2 regions of the Paenarthrobacter sp. CCNWLY172 genome follow, and region 2 is predicted to be linked to the other one. Evidence: riboswitches for the same ligand, from Rfam matches in the RefSeq annotation. Region 2 holds a riboswitch; the other holds the start of a gene.
What was found. Region 2 has a riboswitch for glycine ahead of gcvP (aminomethyl-transferring glycine dehydrogenase). Riboswitches for the same ligand answer to the same signal wherever they lie in the genome.
Positions count from the first base shown of each region.

Region 1: it holds a riboswitch for glycine, as region 2 does, so the genes downstream of both, gcvP (aminomethyl-transferring glycine dehydrogenase) here and gcvP (aminomethyl-transferring glycine dehydrogenase) in region 2, are expected to answer to the same signal.

Region 1 is NZ_JBBEGB010000017.1:69,675-73,885, reverse strand. It holds gene gcvP (aminomethyl-transferring glycine dehydrogenase) at 1-2,747, opposite strand, end outside; glycine riboswitch at 2,929-3,026, opposite strand; gene WBN73_RS19935 (TetR/AcrR family transcriptional regulator) at 3,119-3,658, opposite strand; gene WBN73_RS19930 (MFS transporter) at 3,731-4,211, shown strand, end outside.
Region 2 is NZ_JBBEGB010000005.1:395,723-399,933, reverse strand. It holds gene gcvP (aminomethyl-transferring glycine dehydrogenase) at 1-2,173, opposite strand, end outside; glycine riboswitch at 2,323-2,421, opposite strand; gene mscL (large conductance mechanosensitive channel protein MscL) at 2,735-3,211, shown strand; gene WBN73_RS10565 (amino acid-binding protein) at 3,368-4,211, shown strand, end outside.

The sequences.
Region 1 (4,211 bases), on a different contig from region 2:
TTGAGGTGGTGGACCGGGAAGGCGGCCTGCTCGCGCGGGTACGCCCGGTCCCAATCAGAACTTACGACGGCGGCAGCCGTGTGGGGTGCCTTGCGCAGCGGCGAGTTCTCTACCGTGAATTCGCCGTGGGCAACCTGGTCGATTTCCTTGCGGATGGTGATCATGGCTTCGATGAAGCGGTCGATCTCCACGAGGTCCTCGGACTCCGTCGGCTCCACCATCAACGTGCCGGCAACCGGGAACGCCAGGGTGGGGGCGTGGAAGCCGAAGTCGATCAGGCGCTTGGCCACGTCCTCAGCGGTGACGCCGGTCTTGGCCGTCAGTTCACGAAGGTCCAGGATGCACTCGTGGGCCACGAGTCCGCCTTCGCCGGTGTAAAGCACCGGGAAGTGGTCGTTGAGACGGGATGCGATGTAGTTTGCAGCGAGCAGGGCCGACTTGGTTGCTTCCGTCAGTCCCTGGCCACCCATGAGCTTCACGTAGGCCCAGGAAATCGGCAGGACTCCGGCGGAACCGAAGCGGGATGCGGAGATCGGGACGTCGTTGCCCTCGGTCCAGGAGGCTGCATCGCCTGGCATGAACGGTGCGAGGTGTGCCTTGGCAGCAACCGGGCCCACGCCCGGTCCGCCGCCGCCGTGCGGGATGCAGAAGGTCTTGTGCAGGTTCAGGTGGGACACGTCGCCGCCGAACTTGCCCGGCTGTGCAAGGCCAACGAGTGCGTTGAGGTTTGCGCCATCAATGTAGACCTGGCCGCCGGCCTCGTGGATGGCGTCGCAGACCTCGCGGACGTCGGCGTCGTACACGCCGTGCGTGGAGGGGTAGGTGATCATGATGGCCGAGAGGGCATCCCGGTGCGCTTCGATCTTTTTCTTGAGGTCAACGTGGTCGATGGTGCCGTCAGGCGCCGTAGCAACAACTACCACCTTCATGCCGGCCAGCACTGCAGAGGCAGCGTTGGTGCCGTGGGCAGAAGCGGGGATGAGGCAAACATTGCGCTGCTCGTCGCCGCGGGACAGGTGGTAGCCGCGGATCGCCAGCAGACCTGCCAGTTCACCCTGGGAACCGGCGTTCGGCTGAATGGAGACCTGGTCATATCCGGTGATCTCGGTCAGCTGCGCCTCGAGGTCGGTGATGAGTTCACGCCAGCCCTCGGTCTGGGAATCCGGAGCGAACGGGTGGATGGAGGCAAACTCCGGCCAGGAAATGGCTTCCATTTCAGCGGTGGCGTTGAGCTTCATGGTGCAGGAACCCAGCGGGATCATGGTGCGGTCCAGCGCGAGGTCGCGGTCCGAGAGCTTGCGGATATAGCGCAACAGCTGCGTCTCGGAACGATGCGTATTGAATACCGGGTGCTGCATGAAGTCGCTGGTGCGCTCCACGGAAGCCTCAAGAGCGAAGCCTTCAGCGGCTTCGGAAACCGAAGCTCCGAAGACATCAAGGAGACCGCCGACAATCTCGGACGTAGTGGTTTCATCAACAGAGATGCCAACCGTGTCAGCGTCGACGCCGCGCAGGTTGATGCCCTTGGCCTCGGCGGCGGCGACGATCTCGCCTGCCTTGCCGGGAACGCGGACGGTGATGGTGTCGAAGAAGGATCCGTGCAAGACCTCGACGCCGGCAGCCTTCAGTGACGCTGCCAGGGTGCGGGCGTGGCCGTGCGCGGTTTCAGCGATCGCCTTGAGGCCCTCGGGGCCGTGGTAAACGGCGTACATCGAGGCCACGATGGCCAGCAATGCCTGTGCGGTACAGATGTTGGACGTGGCCTTCTCGCGGCGGATGTGCTGCTCGCGGGTCTGCAGCGCCAAGCGGTAGGCGGGGACACCGGCATCGTCCTTGGAAACGCCCACCAGACGGCCCGGCATGGAACGCTCCAGGCCCTTTTGGACCGCCATGTAGGCGGCGTGCGGGCCGCCGAAGAACAGCGGAACACCCAGGCGCTGCGCGGATCCAACGGCGATGTCCGCGCCCTGCTCGCCCGGAGGGGTGATGAGAGTGAGGGACAGGAGGTCGGCAGCGACCGTCACCAGCGCGCCACGCTCCTTGGCCTCGGCGATCACAGCTGAGTGATCGAAGACGCGGCCGGAAACACCGGGCTGCTGGAGGACGACTCCGTTGATGTCACCTTCCGGGAGACCGAGCGAGAGGTCAGCAACCTCGACCTCAAAGCCGAGGGCCTCAGCGCGGCCCTTCACAATGGCGATGGTCTGCGGGAGGCAGTCTGCGTCGAGGACGGTCTTGCCATCCCGTGCACCTGCGTTCTTATTGGCCCTGCGCATCATCAGGACGGCCTCGGCCACGGCCGTGGCTTCGTCCAGCAGGGAGGCGTTGGCGATCGGGAGGCCAACCAGATCCTGGACCATGGTCTGGAAGTTCAGGAGAGCCTCGAGACGGCCTTGGGAGATTTCCGGCTGGTACGGGGTATAGGCGGTGTACCAGGCCGGGGACTCAAGGATGTTACGGCGGATCACCGGCGGCGTCACGGTATCGAAGTAGCCCTGGCCGATCATCTGGACAGCGGTCTTGTTCTTGGACGCAAGCTTGCGGAGCTCGGCCAGAACCTCAACTTCGCTCAAAGCGTTCTGCAGGGTGAGGGCGACGTCCTGGCGGATGTCGTTCGGGACGGCGGTGTCCACCAGCGAATCAACGGTGTCGTAGCCGACGGACTTGAGCATGGTCTCAATGTCGGCTTGGCGGCGGGCGCCAATATGCCGATCAACGAAGGTGGTGGAGGCAGAACTAACCGTCACGAAGGAACTCCATTACTTGGGCGGCGTTTGGGTACGCCACAGCGGCTGGGTTCCTCCCCGCTCTGTATTGGACCTGAGAGTTTCCGCGCGTTGCGTGAACAACCATCGCTTGCACCGTCGGTGAGCACAGCACTCTTTCACCCTTGAGGTGGGCAGAATGCCTGCTGCTTTCCAGAGTTGCCTCGCCGCGGCGGTGCGTGGGCCTGAGAGATTCCTGGGGAGGGTTTGCTCCTACGGCGCCTGCATCACATGCTTGCAGGACTCTCCCGCCGCAGATCAAAGGCATTTTCAGTTATGTATGACCCCGATCAGGGGAGGCCACAGGGGTTAATTGTCCTACGTCACGGTCGCCGCCGCAAATGGACTGCCCGTTACTTCCTCAGCCGCTCAAGGACTCCAAGCAGGATTTCGACGTCGGCCTCCCGCCCGACATTGCCGCCCTCTTGCCCGCCCTCGAACATCGCGTTGAAATAGAGCCCGTCACCCATGTAACTGACTGCCTTGGCAACCTCTGGGCCGACGTCCTCGGCGAGCACGTCCAGCCACCGCTGTTGAATGGCGGCGAATCTGCGACGCGTTTCCTCGTGGGCCACTTCAGCCAATCTGGTGACTGCAACAAAAGCCCGGTCCATCGGCGTGTCCGCCCAGAGCGAGGAGCGAATGAAGTAGGCGGCGGAACCATCGGGCGACGCCTTCATCAGCTCCGTGTCCTCGTCGGCCAAGAGATCCAGCCGTTCAAGCAGGGCCGTGATCAGTGCTTCCTTATTGGGGAAGTGGTAGAGCAGCCCACCTTTGGACACCCCTGCGCGCTTGGCAACGGCGTCGAGCGTGGCAGCTCGCTCCCCCACCTCGATGAGGAGGGCTTCGAAAGCATCCAGGACGGCGTCCCGGGCAACTGGTTTTCGTGGCATGTGTCCATCATTCCCTAAAGGCTCGCCGGGTTGTATTTGAAACTATACCGTCTGGACGGTATAGTAAATGACATGTACTCGCCGTCCTCAACCCAAGCACCCCGTTCCGCTCGTCCCGATATGGGCCAGGCAGCACCGTGGCGCGATTGGACGGCACTGGCACTCCTGATGTTCCCGGTGCTGCTGGTGGCCGTCGACAACACCGCGCTCACCTTCGCCCTGCCCGAGATCGCCCGATCCCTGGAAGTGGGCGGCGTTCAGCTGCTGTGGATTGTTGACGCCTATCCCCTGGTCCTCGCCGCACTGCTCGTCTCCATGGGCAACCTCGGCGACAGAATCGGACGACGGCGGCTGCTGCTGATCGGCAGCACCGGCTTCGCAGCGGTTTCGGCTGCTACGGCATTCGCGCCTTCCGCTGAATGGCTCATTGCCGGACGCGCGGGCCTTGGTGTCTTCGGCGCCATGCTGATGCCCTCAACGCTGTCCCTGATCCGGAACATCTTCACCGATCCCAACCGCCGGCGGCTCGCGATCGCTGTGTGGGCTGCCGGCT
Region 2 (4,211 bases):
GCATGAACGGTGCGAGGTGTGCCTTGGCAGCAACCGGGCCCACGCCCGGTCCGCCACCGCCGTGCGGGATGCAGAAGGTCTTGTGCAGGTTCAGGTGGGACACGTCGCCGCCGAACTTGCCCGGCTGTGCCAAGCCAACCAGTGCGTTCAGGTTTGCGCCGTCAACGTAGACCTGGCCGCCGGCTGCGTGGATCGCGTCGCACACCTCGCGAACGTCGGCGTCGTACACACCGTGCGTGGACGGGTAGGTGATCATGATGCAGGACAGGACGTCCTTGTTGGCTTCAATCTTGGCGGTCAGGTCCGCGTGATCGATGGTGCCGTCAGCAGCCGTGGCCACCACCACTACCTTCATGCCCGCCAGCACAGCAGACGCTGCATTGGTGCCGTGGGCCGACGCGGGGATGAGGCAGACAGTGCGCTGCTCATCACCGCGGGACAGGTGGTAGCCGCGGATTGCCAGCAGACCTGCGAGCTCACCCTGGGAACCGGCGTTCGGCTGGATGGAGACCTGGTCATAGCCCGTGATCTCCGTGAGGTCAGCTTCCAGATCCTCAATCAGTTCCCGCCAACCAGCAGTCTGGTGGTCCGGAGCGAACGGGTGGATGGAGGCGAACTCCGGCCAGGAAATGGCTTCCATTTCAGCAGTGGCGTTCAGCTTCATGGTGCAGGAGCCCAGCGGGATCATGGTGCGGTCCAGAGCAAGGTCCCGGTCGGACAGCTTGCGGATATAGCGCAACAGCTGCGTCTCGGAACGATGCGTGTTGAACACCGGGTGCTGCAGGAAGTCGGACGTCCGGACCACGTCAGAGGGCAGCTCAAACCCGGCCGCGTCCCCCACGGGTCCGGCGCCAAAGGCGACGGCTACCGCGGAGAGGACGTCCGGCGTCGTGGTTTCATCAACGGAGACACCAACGGTGTCGGCGTCGATGAGCCGCAAATTGATACCGCGGGCTTCAGCGGCGGCGATGACCTTGTCGGCCTTGCCCGGGACCCGGACGGTGAGGGTGTCGAAGAAGGCCTCGGAGACGAGTTCGCGGCCGGCCTTCTGCAGTGCGGTGGCAAGCGTACGTGCGTGGCCGTGGACGGTCTCGGCGATCGCCTTCAGGCCCTCGGGGCCATGGTAGACGGCGTACACCGAGGCGACAATGGCGAGCAATGCCTGGGCCGTGCAGATGTTGGACGTGGCCTTTTCGCGGCGGATGTGCTGCTCGCGGGTCTGGAGGGCCAGGCGGTACGCGGGGACGCCGGCGTTGTCCTTGGAAACACCAACGATGCGGCCGGGAAGTGTACGTTCCATGCCTTCGCGAACGGCCATGTAGGCAGCGTGCGGGCCGCCGAAGAACAGCGGGACACCGAAGCGCTGCGCAGTTCCGACGGCGATGTCCGCACCTTGCTCGCCCGGGGGCGTGATGAGGGTGAGCGCCAGCAAGTCAGCGGCCACGGTGACCAGGGCACCGTGTTCCTTGGCGTCGGCGATGACGCCGGAGTGGTCGAAGACGCGGCCGGAAACGCCGGGCTGCTGCAGGACGATGCCGTTGATGTCGCCATCGGGAAGACCTGCCGACAGGTCAGCAATCTCCACTTCGAAGCCCAGCGCCTCGGCGCGGCCTTTCACGATGGCGATGGTCTGCGGGAGGAGGTCGGCGTCCAGGACGGTCTTGCCGTCCTTGGCCGTCTTGGACTTGTTGGCCCGACGCATCAGCAATACGGCCTCGGCAACGGCGGTGGCTTCATCCAGCAGCGAGGCGTTGGCTACGGGAAGTCCGGTGAGGTCCTGCACCATGGTCTGGAAGTTGAGCAGCGCTTCGAGGCGGCCCTGCGAAATTTCCGGCTGGTACGGCGTGTAGGCCGTGTACCAAGCGGGAGCTTCCAGGATGTTGCGGCGGATCACCGGGGGCGTCACGGTGTCGTAGTAGCCCTGGCCGATCATCTGGACAGCGGTTTTGTTCTTGGAAGCCAGTTTGCGCAACTCGGCGAGGACCTGGACTTCAGTGAGGGCGTCCTGCAACTTCAGGGCGGTGTCCTGCCGGATGGAATCGGGGACCGCGACGTCTACCAGGCCGTCGACAGAGTCGTAGCCGATGGCCTTGAGCATGGTGTCAACGTCGGCTTGGCGGCGGGCGCCGATGTGCCGGTCCGCGAAGGCGGTGGGGGTTGATTGAACAGTCAAGAGGAACTCCATGATTCAGGCGCCCAATGAGCGCCACGATGATGTGGGGTTCCTCCCCGCTCTGTATTGGACCTGAGAGATTCCGCAGGAATGGTTGCCTGCTTGCACCGTCGGTGAGCCCGGTTGCCCGGACTGCTTTCCAGAGTTGCCTAACCGCGGCGGTACATGGGCCTGAGAGATTCCTGGGGAGGATTTGCTCCTACGGCGCCTGACTGGATGTACCGGCAGGACTCTCCCGCCGCAGATCAAAAGCGTTGCGCCACCATGAGTGACACGCTTCACACCATAGCGGGTTGTTTTGAAAAAGTGCAAGCAAGGTGTGGTTACTGATGCATCGCGTTCGACCCCCGCGGAATGTTCCTCAACGACCACACCAGGTCCCTGCTCGCCTGACAGGGAGTCATGGGTGTGCCGGGATGTGGGAGAAAGCAACGCTCTCTCACATCCCGAGCCCTTCCCACCAACGCTCTCTCACATCCCCGCTTACACCGGCTGGAAACCCCGGAGTGGTATTTTGATCTCTGCTGGAGGCAGACACTGCACCTATTCGGAGGATCATCCATGTTCAAGGGTTTCAAGGACTTCATACTTCGCGGCAACGTGATCGAGTTGGCCATTGCCGTAGTCATCGGCAGTGCGTTCACAGCCCTCGTTGCGGCCTTCACCACCAACATTATTAACCCCGTGATCGCCGCCGCAGGCGGAGTGAACGCTGATGGTCTCGGCTTCAGGATCTGGCAGGACAACCCCGCCACCTTCATCAACATCGGTGCCGTGCTGACGGCTCTCGTGACCTTTGTGATCACCGCTGCCGTGGTCTACTTCATCTTTGTGGCACCCATGAACAAGATCAATTCCCTGGTCAAGGACCGCCTCTCCACCGAGGAGCCCGAGGAAGAGCCGCTTCCGGCAGATACTGCCCTTCTGGCCGAAATCCGCGACCTCCTGAAGGACGCTGCTGCCGCCCGCAGCACTGCCCGGACCTCTGGCCTTGGATCGGACCTGGACTCCGAACTCGATTCCGACCGAACCCGCTAGGATCGCCGGCTCCCTGCGGGCATCAGTTCCCAGTTGCTTCACCGAACCCGGTGTTCTCTCCGCGAGGGCGCCGGGTTCTTGCACGTTCACCGGCCCGTCCACAGAACGTGACGCGCTGGCAACCGGCGCGAAACGGGGGGAGGGCAGCATGGGAACATGAAGCCCAACCCGAGCACTTCCGTCACCGCGGATCTTCTGTGTGATGTCTGCGGACAATTGCCTGAACCTCCCAAGGCCCGGCTCACCCTCGCCAACATCGCGGTGATGCTTCCTATCGAACTGTTGGTTCATGCGGCCGTGGTGGGAACCACCCTCCCCTACGTGGCCAAGGTCCTGCTGCTTGCAGTGACCGCCACCGTTTTGGTGATCTGGGTGGCCGAACCTTCAGCTGCCAAGGTCCTCCGGGGCTGGCTGCACGCGCCGGCCCTCCGCCAACGGCACAGACTACATCTGGCACCGGCCTTGTGGCGGGCCCGGACAGTGCTACTGGACCAGCCAGGTTCACTGCAGACGGTCACACAGTCCTTGGCCAAGTTGGGCACGAACATCCTCAGCCTTCACGTCCACCCGGTGATGAGAGCCGGGTCCCTCGCCCCGGGACACATCGGAACTGTCATGGACGAGTTTGTTCTCTCCGCCCCGGGGGACGTCACCGAGCAGGAACTGTTGAAAGCCCTGGCCGACGGCGGCGGGTGTAGGTCCCTTGTTTGGCCCACCACCGCTTTGGCCATGGCAGATGGCCAGACCAAAGCACTGACCCTGGCGACCCGGATTGCCGGAAACCCGAAGGAACTTCCGCACGCAGTGGCCGAGCTGCTTTCCGCCAAAGTCGTCCCGAGCGATCCGGAGCATCCGGCGCCCGAGACGAGCGCCGGCGTCGGGCCTTCACCGGACGTCCTCAAGATCCCCACGGCCTGGAATGGCCCGCTGGTCTTTTCCCGACCCGGCGAACCGTTCACGCCGGCCGAGTCCGCGCGGGCGCATAGGCTGGCTGAGCTCG